One region of the Aerococcus tenax genome, then DNA from elsewhere that is predicted to be linked to it. Evidence: predicted binding sites of a transcription regulator. Region 1 holds the regulator's gene; the other holds the start of a gene.
The links. The regulator Rex, encoded in region 1, represses fermentation and respiration genes when NADH is low (regulators of the CRP and FNR family bind a similar motif). The targets are predictions, from matches to a motif close to TTGTGAANTANTTCACAA.

Region 1 (7,536 bases):
GGCTCTATTTATTCCTCTTGCTAGATGAAAAGCAAGTCGTCTTAGCGGCAGCGACTTTTCAATTATTGGCTGATGAAGGGGAATTATTACATTTTGCAGTCAGCCCCCAAAGAAGGCGCCAGGGCTTGGGGGCCTTACTTTTGACTCAAGCCCTGGTCCACTTAGAAGAACAAGGCTTAGCCCGTTGTTTCTTAGAAGTCCGTGCCCACAACATCCCTGCTCAGGCCTTGTATGAGAGCCAGCGCTTTAAGTGTATTGACCAGCGCAAAAACTATTACCAAGATAATCATGAAGATGCAAAAGTTTATTTATGGGAGAGATCGACCAGTGACAACAATATTGGGAATTGAATCAAGCTGTGACGAAACCGGTGCAGCGATCGTTATTGATGGCAAAGAGATGAAGTGTAATGTCGTTGCCACACAAATTAAAAGTCATATGCGTTTTGGCGGGGTAGTCCCAGAGATCGCTAGCCGCCACCATGTCGAGCAAATCACTCAGGTGATTGATTATGCCATGAAGGAAGCAGACGTAACCTGGCCAGAGATCGATGCTGTGGCGGTTACCAAGGGGCCTGGCTTAGTGGGCTCTTTACTTATCGGGATTACTGCGGCTAAAACCCTGGCTTTTGCCCATGACAAACCCTTAATCGGCGTCAACCATATGGCAGGTCATATCTATGCCAATAATATATCTGATCAAATGGTTTTCCCTTTATTAGCCTTAGTGGTCAGTGGGGGACATACGGAATTGGTCTATATGAAAGAAGACGGCCACTATCAAAAAATCGGCGATACCCGTGATGACGCTGTGGGGGAAGCCTATGATAAGGTCGGCCGTATTTTAGGGGTTCCTTATCCTGGGGGTAAACGCATGGATGAAATGGCCCAAGAAGGTCAGGCCATTTATGACTATCCCCGCCCCATGATCAATGAGGATAATTTTGACTTTTCATATAGTGGACTGAAATCAGCGGTCATTAACCATACCCATAATGCGGAACAAAAAGGGGAAAAATTAAATCCTTATGATGTGGCAGCCAGTTTCCAAGCAGCGGCTGTTGAGGTCCTAGTAACTAAAACCATGCGGGCCATCGCTGCTTACCCGGTTAAACAATTAGTGGTTGCTGGCGGGGTAGCTGCTAACTCTGCTCTTAGAAAAGGCTTAGAAACTGAGCTAGCCAAGCAACACCCTGAAGTGCGCTTGTCCTATCCGCCTCTGAGTCTATGCGGAGATAATGGTGCCATGATCGCTGCAGCTGCCTACCCGCAATACCAAAAGGGTGATTTTGTCGGCTTAGATTTAGATGCCAACCCAGGTCTAGACTTAGGTGATGAAAATTAGTTGCCCTTAGGCGGAGGTCACTTGATTTTTAGAGAAAGCTTAGGGAGGAAAGATGGTCTTAATTGGTTTAGAAGTCACTTTTATTATTGACCAAGCTTATACTTTGAAGGATAAGCGCCGGATCGTCAAAAGTATGGTGGAACGGGCCCAACAACGTGAAAAGATGACTGCTGCTGAGATTGCTGACTTAGACTTAGTCAACCAAGCGGTAGTTGCTTTTGGCCTTGTTTCTAATTCATACAGTAAGAGCCGGCAACGCTTGCTGAACTATCTCGATAAAATTGAAGCCTGGTACCCCATTGAGGTCATTCATACCGAATGGCTGGAAGCCTAAAAAGAAAAGGTATGCGCACAGGAGGACTTGATCTTGAGTTCTCCTGTGCGCATACCTTTTTTATCTTTATTGGTCAAAGTCTTCTAATTGACTTTGAACGACTTCCCATTCCTTAAAGAGTTCTTCTTGTTGGGCTTGTTTGTCTTTAAGGGACTGGTCGAGTTGGTTTAATTCATAGTAATTTTGTAAAATGTCAGGATCAGTCATTTTTTCCTGAATTTCTACCATTTCTTCATCTAAGCTTTCAATACTTGCTTCGATTTTTTCGCTTTGTCGTTGGAGTTTTCTTTTTTCTTTTTGGCGTTCCTTACGATTTTGATAGGCTTGGGCGGACTGGCTGGATGCTGGCTTTTCTTCAGCAGGACTGGTTTGATTATCTTTATTTTCTTCGGCTAGCCGGGCTTCTTGCTCGGCTTTTTTACTAAGGTAATAATCGTAATCGCCTAGGTAGAGGGTAGAGCCCTCGGGACTAATTTCAAGAACTTGGGTAGCAATTCGATTAATAAAATAGCGGTCATGGCTAACAAAAAGTAGGGTGCCGTCGTATTCAATCAGGGCATTTTCTAAGATTTCCTTAGAATCAATATCCAAGTGGTTGGTTGGTTCGTCGAGAACCAAGAAATTATCGTGGTTAAAGGAAAGTTTGGCGAGGGCAAGCCGGGCCTTCTCCCCTCCACTCAGCATGGCGACAGATTTTTCCACGTCTTGTCCGGAAAAGAGGAAAGACCCCAGGATGGTACGAATGTTTTCCTCGTTAATGGTCGGATGGTCATCCCAAAGTTCGTGGAGGACATCCTTATTGCTGTGGAGTTTGGCTAATTCTTGGTCATAGTAGCCAATGGTCACATTAGCCCCATAGTGAATTTCCCCCTTGATGGTGGGAATTTCTTGGATAATGGTTTTTAAGAGGGTAGATTTACCCACGCCGTTGGGTCCCACCACTGCGATAGCTTGTTGCTTTCTAATATCCATCTCAATCGGATAAGAAAGTAAGTGATCATCGTAACCAATGCCTAAGTGGTCAGCAGTAAGGACCACATTGCCACTGGACTTGTCCGTTAGAAATTGAATGTGGGGACTTTTTTCGTCTTGCTTAGGCTTTTCGATTTTGGGCATCTTTTCGAGTTGCTTACGCCGACTCTGGGCCATCTTGGTGGTCGAAGCCCTAACAAGGTTACGAGCCACATAGTCTTCTAACTTGGCGATTTTCTTTTGCTGTTTATCATAGGCCTTTTGCCAGCTTTCTAGGCGAACAGCCTTTTCTTTGAGGTAAAAGGAATAATTCCCCTTATAATATTCCATACTGTGTCCGGTCATTTCATAGGTTTCATTGGTGACATGGTCTAAGAAATAACGGTCGTGACTGACGATCAAAAGGGCTCCAGGATAGGAAGGTAGGTAATCTTCTAGCCAGGTTAGGGTTTCAATGTCTAAGTGGTTGGTGGGTTCGTCGAGGATGAGAATATCGCGCTTTTCAAGGAGGACCTTGGCCAGGGCTAGTCGCGTCCGTTGACCACCAGATAATTGGTTAATGGGTTTGTCGTAATCTGATTCGGGAAATTGAAAGCCGTGGAGGACCATGCGAATCTCGGAATCATAACCGTAAGCATTGCTTTGGTTGACTTCTTCTTGTAATTGGTCATAGCGTTTGAGGGCCTCTTGGTAGCTTGCTTCATCCTGGGCATCGGCCAAGTCTTGAGCGGCTTGCTCGGCATGGTGGATGAGAGCGATAGATTCCTTAAAAACTGACCGCATTTCTTCATAGATCGTCCGTTGACTGTTTTCAATGGCGGCATGTTGGTCCATGTAGGCAATGGTCTTTCCCTTAGCCCGGGTGACTTGCCCTTGGTCAGGCTCTTCGATCCCTGCCAACATTTTGAGTAGGGTTGATTTGCCAGTGCCGTTTCGCCCGACTAGGGCAGTCCGACTATTATCTTGGATGGTCATTTGGACATCTTGGAAAAGAATATCGGAGCCAAAACGTCGCATGAGTTTTGATCCTTGTAATACAATCATTGGATCCTTTCCTCCTAAATCGTTTATTATTGTCTTCACTAGTGTATCATATTTTATCGATAGATATTTTTGACTTTGTGAACTTTCCCTTAGAAAGGGGCGGGATTATTCACAAAGTTTTAAAATTAATGAAAATTAGCCAAAAAGATTTATGTGATTTTTCACAAAGTTCTTTCCATTTTATGATTTAGGTGATAAAATGTATTTGATATCTTGTGAAAAGGAGTGGAAACATGAAGGAAATTCCACGTGCAACGGCTAGGCGGTTACCGCTTTATTACCGTTACTTGCATAATTTTAAGAATATGGGTAAGACACGGATTTCTTCCAGTGAACTCAGTGAGGCGATCAAAGTGGACAGCGCCACTATTCGCCGGGATTTCTCACATTTTGGTGCCCTAGGGAAGCGTGGTTATGGCTATGATGTTGAAGCTCTATTGGACTTCTTTAGTCGCCAACTCTACCAAGACCGCCTCACCACAGTGGCTTTAATCGGGGTCGGTAATTTAGGGAACGCCTTATTAAATTATAACTTTAAACGGACCAATAATATCCGGATTGGGGCGGCCTTTGATATTAATCCTGAGATTGTAGGAACCGTCCATAGTGGGGTACCGGTTTACCCCATGAGTGAATTAAAGGAACGGATTCAAGAAATGGAAATTCTGATTGCTATTATGACCGTTCCGGAAAAGGTCGCCCAAGATACCGTGAGTGAATTAGGAGAAGCCGGTATTCAAGGCATCTTGAACTTTACGCCGGTGGTTTTAGATGTTCCTGAAGATATTCATGTCCAAAACGTCGATTTAGCCAATGAGCTGCAAACTCTGATTTACTATATTGGTAATCGAAATGGCAACAATAAAAAGAAAAATTAGTAGAACTAGCAGAAGTTAGCAGGAACCTGACAGAATGATCAGGTCTAACTTATGCCAGTCGCTTAGTAAAGCCCTCTTCAAGTGAGGGCTTTTTTCTTGTCATTAATAGTAAAAATCAAGAGTCTGGGACAAAAGTCCCAGACTCTTTTCAAAATACGAACTATCTAATCAAAACGTGTTCCCAAAGTCAGCCCTGACGTCCACTTCACAAACTATGTGCGATAGGCTTGTGCCTATCTTCCATAGTTTGTTCCAGTGGTTCAGGGCTCTTTTGACTTTTGTCACACTCTCATCTCAATTTCCTAACTTTACGGGCATATACTTTTTAAATGATAATTTATACTTTTAAAGTGATAAAAAGAAAAAAGGTCAAAAAAAGTCAACGAATTACTTGATTTATATCTGGAAATGTTTTACTATAAATATTGTAAGTTAGCAGTCGGAGATGATGAGTGCTAACAAATCATTAAAAGTGTTATTAATTAGTATGTTAAATTTGGAGGGATATTTTAAATGTTAAAGCCGTTAAATGAACGTGTGATTATTCAAGTCCAAGAAGAGGAAGAAAAAACTGCTTCTGGCATCGTTTTACCATCTGCTGCTAAAGAAAAACCTCAAGTAGGTCAAGTGGTAGCCGTTGCTGATGCTACTGATGACTACACCCCTCAAGTTAAAGTGGGCGACCAAGTTATTTTTGAAAAATATGCAGTAAGCGAAATCCGCTATGAAGGGGAAGATTACCTCATCATTAAAGAAAAAGATTTAACTGCTGTAGTTGAATAATCATTGACTGAACTTCGACAACCAACAAAAAAACATTGAATTCTCGATCATGCTTAGATTTAGAATAGGAGATAGATAGAATGGCCAAAGATATTAAATATTCAAGTGATGCAAGACAATCTTTAGTAGAAGGTATTGATAAATTAGCTAATACCGTGAAAGTGACCTTAGGACCTAAGGGACGTAACGTTGTCCTAGAACGTAGCTATGGGTCTCCATTAATCACCAATGATGGGGTGACCATTGCTAAAGACGTTGAATTAGAAGATCACTTTGAAAATATGGGAGCTAAATTAGTTTCTGAAGTCGCTTCTAAGACCAATGATGTTGCTGGTGACGGGACAACTACCGCTACCATCCTAACTCAAGCTCTCGTCCATGAAGGCTTTAAGAACGTGACAGCAGGGGCAAATCCTGTGGGCATTCGTCGTGGGATGGATCAAGCTATCCGCAAGGCAGTAGAAGCTTTGAAAGAAATTTCTGTTCCAGTGAATGCTAAAGAATCTATTGCTAACGTTGCGGCAATTTCTTCCGGCGACCAAGAAGTAGGTCAATTAATTGCAGACGCTATGGAAAAAGTAGGCCAAGATGGTGTCATTACCATTGAAGAATCACAATCCATGGACACTGCCTTAGACGTTGTTGAAGGGATGCAATTTGACCGCGGTTACTTATCCCAATACTTTGTAACCGACAACGATAAGATGGAAGCTGTTCTCGATGATCCTTACATCCTTCTCACTGATAAGAAGATTTCTAATATCCAAGATATCCTTCCATTATTAGAACAAATCGTACAACAAGGTAAATCCTTATTATTAGTGGCTGACGATGTTGAAGGTGAAGCACTTCCTACTTTAGTCTTGAACAAGATTCGTGGGACATTCAATGTCGTTGCTGTGAAAGCGCCTGGCTTCGGTGACCGTCGTAAAGAACAATTAGAAGACTTAGCTGTTCTTACCGGTGGGACAGTTATTACTGAAGACTTAGGTCTTGAATTGAAAGACACCAGCATTGATCAATTAGGTCAAGCTGCCCGCGTAACCATTACTAAAGACGATACCACCATTGTTGAAGGTAAGGGTAACAAGGAACAATTGGAACAACGTGTGGCTCATATCAGAAAACAAATTGAAGAAACTACTTCTGACTATGACCGTGAAAAATTACAAGAACGTCTTGCTAAATTAGCTGGCGGGGTTGCCGTTGTTCGCGTGGGTGCAGCGACCGAATCTGAACAAAAAGAACGTAAATTACGTATCGAAGACGCTTTAAACGCTACTCGTGCTGCGGTTGAAGAAGGTATCGTAGCTGGTGGTGGTACTGCCTTCATGAATATCCAAGACAAGGTGAAAGAAGTCGTTGACTCCTTAGAAGGTGACGAACAAACTGGTGCAGACATCGTGGTCCGTGCCCTCGAAACCCCACTACGCCAAATCGCTGAAAATGCTGGTCTAGAAGGTTCTGTCATTGTAGAACACATTCACGATAAAGACCAAGGCGTTGGTTACAACGCTGCTAGTGGTGAATGGGTAGACATGATTTCTGATGGTGTGGTTGACCCAACCAAGGTGTCACGTTCTGCTTTACAAAATGCAGGCTCAGTAGCTGGTTTGATTTTAACTACTGAAGCAGTTGTTGCTGACCATCCAGAAGAAAATGCAGGAAATGATGCAGCTGCAGGAGCAGGCGCACCAGGTATGTATTAATCCGAAAACTGAATAGGATAAAGATTGAAAGAGGCTGGGACAAAAGCCTCGAAATAAAAAGGGATAAGAAGTTAGTTTTCACTAATTTCTTATCCCTTTTACTTAAAATTAGGTATAAAAAAAGCACCCTGCTATAATATTAGTAACCACACTAAAGATTAAGGGGTGCTTCTTGTGTACATACAATATAACATGAATCAAACAACACTTCCACTAGAATTATCTGCATGTATCGATCCAGATCATATTGTATTTTCAATCTATAATTTTATTGAATCTCTGGATGAAAAACATTTTGAAAGCTTCAGTACCCAGGACGGACGTCCTGCCTATCATCCAAAACCTTTAATTATGGCGCTTTTATACGCTTATAGTAAAGGCGTATTTAGTGGAAGAAAAATAGAAGAATTAATGGTTGAAAATATACCCATGCAGTGGCTAGTCGCTCAATAAGTTATTAGCTATCGAACGA
Region 2 (7,536 bases), 160 kb from region 1:
CCCATCAATCTGATCCAGGACCCGATCGATGTTGACATCCCCATAGACAACCACTAAGGCATTATCAGGCCGGTAATGTTTCTTATGGAAGGCAAGAAAATCTTGGTAGGAGAGCTTAGGGATGTCATAGGGATAACCACCCGATTCATAAGCCACGCTCGTCTTGAGATGGAAGTTGGCGTCAATTTGCTGGCAGACCTCCGCGTCCGCATCGGAATAAACGCCCCGCATTTCATTGTAGACCACCCCGGTAATGGTGATAGGATCTTCCAGATGGTGGAGTTCCTTATGATAGCCTTCTTGGCGGAAGATATTTTCTTCTTCATACATCCGCGGGAAAAAGACCGCATCCAAATAAATCGACATTAAGTTCTCAAAGTCGGTCTCATTCATGGACGAAATCGGAAAGAGAGTCATGTCCTTATAAGTCATGGCATTTAAAAAAGTATTCATGGAGCTTTTGAGCATGTACATGAAGGGGTCTTTGACGGGATACTTCCGCGAGCCAGATAGGACCGTATGTTCAACAATATGGGCCACCCCCGTAGAATCCTTAGCTGGGGTTAAAAAACCGATTCCAAAGGCCCGGTGGGGGTCATCATTTGCAATCCAAATCACCTGGCCCCCTGAAGCCGGATGGCGAAATTGGTGGATGACCGCTCCTTGCTCTTTTGAAACGATTTTTTCACTTTCAACAAAACCATGGTTTTCCTTATTCACAACAAGCACTCCTCTTAAAGAATCTTTCCCTAGTATAACAAATTTTCCCTAGAGTCACTATCCAGGAAATCAGATCGCTTGCGACTGTCTAAAATGAGACTTTTATTTTTTTTACTGTTGGTGAGCATTAATTAAGCAAGATTTCTCTTGATAAGAAGCTATGAGCATGAGTGGCGCTTTGAATTGGGTCGTTAGCCATGAACAAGCAAGCGATGTGAATTAGGGATAGTTGGCTTTAGCCTTACTAGCCCTTTGAAGCTCGCTAGGTGAGGGACCTTGGCCCGAACCGATGCCATGGCTTTTCAACGACCAAAATTCAAAAGCAGAACGAATGCTCACCAACATCATTTAATAAAAAAAGCCTAAAGATTGCGGGTGGGAAAAAATCCGCTTATAATAAGCAAGATACTTTGCCATTATTATATAGAAGGAAGTGTTCCTGATGAGTATTCACTACTATCAAAATAATCCCCACTTACAAATGGGAATTACCCTAAGAGATCCCGAATTACCCGAGGAGGGCAATATGGGGATCCATTCCTACCAGAACTTCAATGCGGTCTTATCTAACCGCCGGGCTTTTTTCCAAGCAACCCATATAAGTCCCGACCACTTTGTCCAAGCCCATCAAAGTCACTCCAAACGGGCAGTGGAAGTTTCCCTGGCTGACGGCGGTAAGGGCGCCCTAACTAATGACACAGCCATCCCCCAAACCGACGCCCTCTACAGCTTTGATGATGACCTCATGTTAGGGATTTTCACGGCTGACTGCGTCCCTATTCTCTTCTACGACCAAAAGACTCCCCTGATCGGCGTCATCCATTCCGGTTGGCGGGGAACGGTCCAAAACATTACCCATGTAACCTTTGAGCAAATCTTTGCCGACCATCCTGAGGTCAAAGCAGAAAATATCCAGGTCCAAATTGGCCCAGCCCTATCCCAAAAACACTTTGAAGTCGATGAGGATGTTTATCTTCAATTCAAGAACTTGGAGGGTTCAGAGGGAAATATCTCCTACCAAGCCGACACGAGTAAGTGGCACATTGATAACCAAGCCGTTGTTAGAAATCAATGCCTCAGTCTAGGTATCCGCCCCGAAAACATCCAAGTGGACTCCATGGACACCTATGCCAGCCCCCAAGGCTTCTCCTATCGTCAAAACCAAACTAAAGGCCGCCACATGGGCTTCATCTGGCAAAAGAACCGTGTGAATTAATAAAATATGATAAGAGACGAAAAAAGTGAGCTGCTGGGGCTCACTTTTTTTCTATCTATACAAGAGGAATTTCTTACTTATTCTTAATTGGCTCTGGAGCCTTTCCATAACCTTGGTAAGCAGCCCGCATCATGGCCATCATATCAGGAACTAATGGCAGACGAGGGTTTAATGGGGTACATTGGTCTTCATAAGCATCATAAGCCAGTTGTTCTAAGGCCTTTTCCCATTCTTTCTTGTCAAGACCTTGGACTTGGTAGCTCATTGGGAGACCGACTTTTTCACCGAGTTCATAGCAGGCTTGAGCCAAGGAAGCAACGGCTTCTTCAACAGTATTAGCCTTTAAGCCTAACATACGGGCAATGTCTTGGTAACGTTCGCCGGCCTTGTAGTAGTTGTATTTTGGCCAGGTAGAAAGCTTACCTGGTTTTTCCCCATTGTAGCGGATCACATAAGGTAGGAGGATGGCATTGTTTTCCCCGTGAACGGTATGGAAGACCCCACCGATCTTATGGGACATGGAGTGAACAATTCCCAAGAAGGCGTTACCGAAGGCCATCCCCGCCATGGTTGCCGCATTATGCATCTTCTCTCTAGCTAGCGGGTCAAAGTCTTTGACTGATTTTTCCAAGTAGTCAAAGACAATCTTAATGACTTGGAGGGAGAGTCCATCGGTATAGTCCGAGGCAAAGATAGATACATAAGCTTCAATAGCGTGGGTTAAGACGTCCATCCCGGTAGCGGCGGTCACCCGACTTGGTACCTTTTCGACAAAGCTGGAATCCACGATAGCTACCTTAGGTAAGAGGGCGTAGTCAGCAAGCGGGTACTTCTTATTGTTCTTCTTATCGGAAATGACCGCAAAAGGCGTTACTTCGGAACCTGTCCCTGAGGTGGTTGGGATAGCCACTAATTGGGCTTTGTCACCGAGGGCTGGGAAACGGAAGGCCCGTTTTCTAATATCCATGAATTTTTGAACCAGGTCGCGGAAGTCAACGTCAGGACGTTCATAGAAGAGCCACATGATCTTAGCGGAGTCCATAACCGATCCCCCACCAATAGCAATAATGGTATCCGGTTGGAAGGCCCGGATAGCGTCAGCACCCGCTTGAACCGTGGAAATATCTGGATCCGGTTCAATGTTATCAAAGACATCATAGACCACCTTATTTTGCCGTTGTTGAAGTTGGTCAATGACTTTTTGAACAAAGCCGAGTTTGGCGATGCCTTTATCAGAAATAATCGATACCCTTTCCACATGGTCTAATTCTTGTAAGTATTTAATGGAATTCTTTTCGAAGTAAACCCGAGGGACTTTAAACCATTGCATGTTATTTTGCCGCTCCCCTACTCGTTTAATATTAATCAAATCTAAAGGTCCCACGTTACCAGCTACGGAGTTATGTCCATAAGACCCACAGCCTAGGGTTAAGGAAGGAATAAAGTAGTTATAAACATCCCCAATTCCCCCAAAGGTTGACGGCGCATTGACAATGACCCGGGCCACTTTCACCCGTTTGGCGTATTCGATTTCTAAGTCGTGGTTATTGGTATGGATGGCGGCGGAGTGACCTAGGCCATTAAATTCAACCATGGCTTCGGCCTTAGCCATCCCATCTTCGGTTGTTTCAGCCTTTAAGATGGCAAGCACTGGGGATAATTTTTCTCGGGTAAGGGGTTGGGCAGGACCCACTTCAGGAACTTCTGCTGCTAGGATGACGGTTTCTTCTGGCACTTCAAAGCCGGCTTCTTTAGCAATCCAAACCGCTGATTTCCCGACAATATCGGCATTGAGTTTGGCTTGGTCAACCGCATCACTATTGGCTTTAGCTCCAAAGCAGAATTCTTCTAAGAGAGCTTTTTCCTTTTGGTTGACAAAGTAAACATGGTAGGACTTCATTTCTTTAATGAAGTCGGGGTAGATTTCTTTGTCAACAATGGCAGCTTGTTCTGAAGCACAAACCATCCCATTATCGAAGGCCTTACTCATGACAATATCATTCACGGCTTGCTTGAGGTTGGCCGTTTTTTCAACATAGGCAGGCACATTCCCTGGTCCCACACCCAAGGCTGGTTTCCCACAAGAATAGGCAGCCTTAACCATGGCAGATCCCCCAGTAGCTAAAATCGTAGCGACATCAGGGTGGTTCATCAGTAAATTGGTGGCTTCCATAGAAGCGTGTTTGGGATCGATCCATTGGATACAGTTTTCAGGAGCCCCTGCCGCAATGGCCGCGTCCCGCACCACTTTGGCCGCATGGATAGAAGATTCCAGGGCTTGGGGGTGGAAGGAGAAGACAATCGGGTTACGGGTCTTCAAGGAAATCAAGGACTTAAAGATTGCTGTCGATGTTGGGTTGGTAGTAGGGACAATCCCACAAATTACTCCGACCGGTTCAGCAATATAGGTCAATCCCTTGGCCTCATCACGATCAATAATACCTACTGTTTTCAAGTGGCGCATGTGGTTGGTCACATGTTCACAGGCAAATAAGTTCTTGGTGGCCTTATCTTCAAAGACACCCCGTCCAGTATCTTCAACGGCATGTTTAGCTAAGACCCCATGTTGGTCTAAGGCAGCAATCGACGCCTTAGTAACAATATGGTCGATTTGCTCTTGGTCTAAGGCCATAAAATCTTCTAAGGCCTGTTTAGCCTTAGCCACTGTCTCATCGATAAATTGTGGAATATCTACTTTTTGTTCTTTTCCTTTAGCCATTGTTCTTCCTAACCTTTCTTTGATTTTTAATGACTTTCATCTTTATGGCTATTATGTTAAATTATTCACAATTAAAAAGCAAGTTCTTTTTTGTTTTTCTTTTTACCCACAACCGCTTACAATCACTTAAACATTAGTAATTTAGCCTTGTAATCGCTTACAGCTTTTAAAAGAATATTTTTATATTTTAATTAAAAAGAGAAAATATGTGTTTGTTTTCACAATGTTAGGAATAAACACTCTTTTTAAAAACAGATAGACCCTTTTCTAAATATAGAAAAAAGGCCATGACAAGCTATCATGACCCTTATCGGTGTACAGATACTCTTCCCCTAGCAGGTCTAGCCTCGTAGAAGGGTTGAAAGACTAGGAACTATGTGCCAAGGGAAGTTAAGGCAATTAATGGTCACTGGGGTAATAAGTCAATAGTCCAAAGCCATGGTTCAAAGGCCCACTCCCCTGGCCAAGGTCTAATTGATCTTTAAGGGCCAGGCTGAGATAGGTCTTAGCCCGAGCAATGGCAGTAACTAAGTCATCCCCCTTGGCTAAGTTGCTGGCAATGGCACTGGATAGCGTACAGCCGGTGCCATGGGTATTGGGGTTATCAACCCGCTCGCCCTTAAACCAGTGGACCTGGCCCTCAGGAGTCACCAGGACATCGTTAGCATCATTAACTCGATGGCCGCCCTTACAGAGGACTGCGACTTGGTAGGTCTGACTAATTTTCTTAGCGGCGGCTTCCATATCGGCTGCCGAATGGATATCTTGTCCTGCTAAGACCTGGCTTTCAGGAATATTGGGAGTAATTAAGCAAGCGAGCGGGAATACCTGGTCAGCCAAGACCTGTACCGCTTGGTCTTGGATCAAGTTGGACCCGCTCGTTGCGACCATGACCGGGTCTACTACGACATATTTAGCCTGATAGTTTTTAAGGGCTTTGGCGATTTCCTCTACTAATTCCACTTGGGAGACCATGCCAATCTTGACACTAGCCGGAGGGATATCCTCAAAAACAGCCTGGAGTTGGCTAGCCAAGGCCTCGGGACTGAGGTCATAGACCCCGGTCACACCCCTAGTATTTTGGGCGGTCACTGAAGTAATAGCACTCATGCCAAAGACTCCATTGGCCTGCATGGTCTTGAGGTCCGCTTGAATACCCGCTCCCCCACTGGAATCTGAGCCGGCAATGGTAAGGACGGCTTGGAGTTTAAAAAGCTTTTCAGCAGCTTTACGGATTTCTTGAGTCGCTTGGTAGGGGTTTTCCGCCTTAAACAAAGCAGAAATCAGAGCCACCCCGGCCAGCCCCTGGTCCCGTAAATTGGCCATATTATCTAAGTTAATCCCACCAATGCCTACAATGGGAATATTCACCCCTTGGGCAATAGCTCGCAAGGTGGTCAGACTAGTGCCTTGGGCATTGGCCTTAGACTGGGTCGGATAGAGGGCGCCAACTCCCAAGTAGTCTGCACCAGCCGCCTGGGCTTTTAGAGCGGCATCCAAACTTTTAGCCGAAGCCCCGATAATTTTTTCCGGGCCGAGCAGTTGTCTAGCCTGGTCGACTGGCAGGTCATCTTCTCCAACATGGAGGCCGTCAGCATCTACCGCCAGGGCCAGTTCATAATCATCATCAATAATAAAGGGGACACCTGCTTCTTGGCAGAGGGCTTTAATTTTTTTAGTTAGATCCAGCTTCTCCTCTTGGTCTTTAAAGGGATGGTCCTTTAAACGTAACTGTAAAATCGTCGCCCCACCTGCTAAGACCTCTTTGACTTGCTGGATTAATTCGTCATGATCAAAACGGTCGGGCGTAATGGCATAGACCAATAAATCATTTTTATTGAATGTCATACTTGGCTCTCCTTTCTAATTCTTTGGCCTCTAATAAGAAGACCTGGTCAATCACCCGGTTGGAATAAGTGGCATTGCCCTCATAAGGCTGGAGCACTTGAGCAGCGATTTCTCCCGCCACCCCATAGCTAATCATAGCTGCTGTAGCTAGGTAAAAAGAATCCTCATCCGGATTACCGGCTAAAAAACTGGCTAAGACGCCGCTTAACTGGCAACCTGATCCCGTATAAGAAGCCATCCAGGGGTGACCATTTTCAATGACTGCCAGCCGTTCGCCATCAGTCACTAAGTCAATCGGACCTGACATGGCTAGGATAATTCCTTTTTCTAGGGCATAAGCTTTAAAGGCCGGGGCAAAATCAGCCAGGTTAGCCAAGGTCACCTCGTCTCCAGGACCCAGGTCAACCCCAGATCCTTGGCTTTTTTCAAAGAGGAGGCTTCGAATTTCCGAAGCATTCCCCTTTACCGCGCTTACTAGATCCCGGTCAATCAGATCTTGACAGAGCTTTAATTTAGACGGCATAGCTGAAACCCCCACTGGATCTAAGACCACGGGATGGTAGTCATTTTTCGCTATGGCGGCGAGGTCCAACAATTCCTGATTAGGTCTGGGACTAGCGGCATTCAATAGCAAAAGGTCAGCTGTCTTGACCACATCCTGACTATTAGGTAAGTTATCGGTCATCACGGGACGCCCGCCACTGGCCAAAATCACATTGGCCACATCATGGATAGTGACATAATTATTTAAAACTTGGATCAGCGGGGCTTTCTCCTTGACCTGCTGACTATATTTCGCAAAGGGAATGCTTGTTTTTTTAGACATTGACTCATCTCTCTTATTCTGTTTAGATTACACATTTTCTCTGCAGGTCTTTTACTTCTAGACAGAAAAAAAGCCCTGCAAAGTATACTCCACTTCGTGTACTTTGCAGGACTTCTTATCGTTAGGCTTTAGCAAAAGCTTGGCTGTGCCTTATAACGATATTTGAATTCTCACATCCCTACGCAAGTCTTAACTTTCTCAGGTTCA

Region 2: a site for Rex is predicted at 4,709-4,726, ahead of adhE (bifunctional acetaldehyde-CoA/alcohol dehydrogenase). Genes of this name have one in related genera too.

Annotation. Positions count from the first base shown of each region.
Region 1 is NZ_CP127382.2:221,591-229,126, forward strand. It holds gene rimI (ribosomal protein S18-alanine N-acetyltransferase) at 1-350, shown strand, start outside; gene tsaD (tRNA (adenosine(37)-N6)-threonylcarbamoyltransferase complex transferase subunit TsaD) at 328-1,344, shown strand; gene DBT50_RS01070 (DUF503 domain-containing protein) at 1,397-1,678, shown strand; gene DBT50_RS01075 (ABC-F family ATP-binding cassette domain-containing protein) at 1,745-3,694, opposite strand; gene DBT50_RS01080 (redox-sensing transcriptional repressor Rex) at 3,928-4,572, shown strand; gene DBT50_RS01085 (co-chaperone GroES) at 5,086-5,355, shown strand; gene groL (chaperonin GroEL) at 5,436-7,064, shown strand; partial or broken gene DBT50_RS01100 (IS1182 family transposase) at 7,239-7,536, shown strand, end outside.
Region 2 is NZ_CP127382.2:63,079-70,614, reverse strand. It holds gene DBT50_RS00350 (insulinase family protein) at 1-720, opposite strand, end outside; gene pgeF (peptidoglycan editing factor PgeF) at 1,163-1,936, shown strand; gene adhE (bifunctional acetaldehyde-CoA/alcohol dehydrogenase) at 2,010-4,655, opposite strand; gene thiD (bifunctional hydroxymethylpyrimidine kinase/phosphomethylpyrimidine kinase) at 5,055-6,503, opposite strand; gene DBT50_RS00330 (hydroxyethylthiazole kinase) at 6,490-7,329, opposite strand; TPP riboswitch at 7,488-7,536, opposite strand, start outside.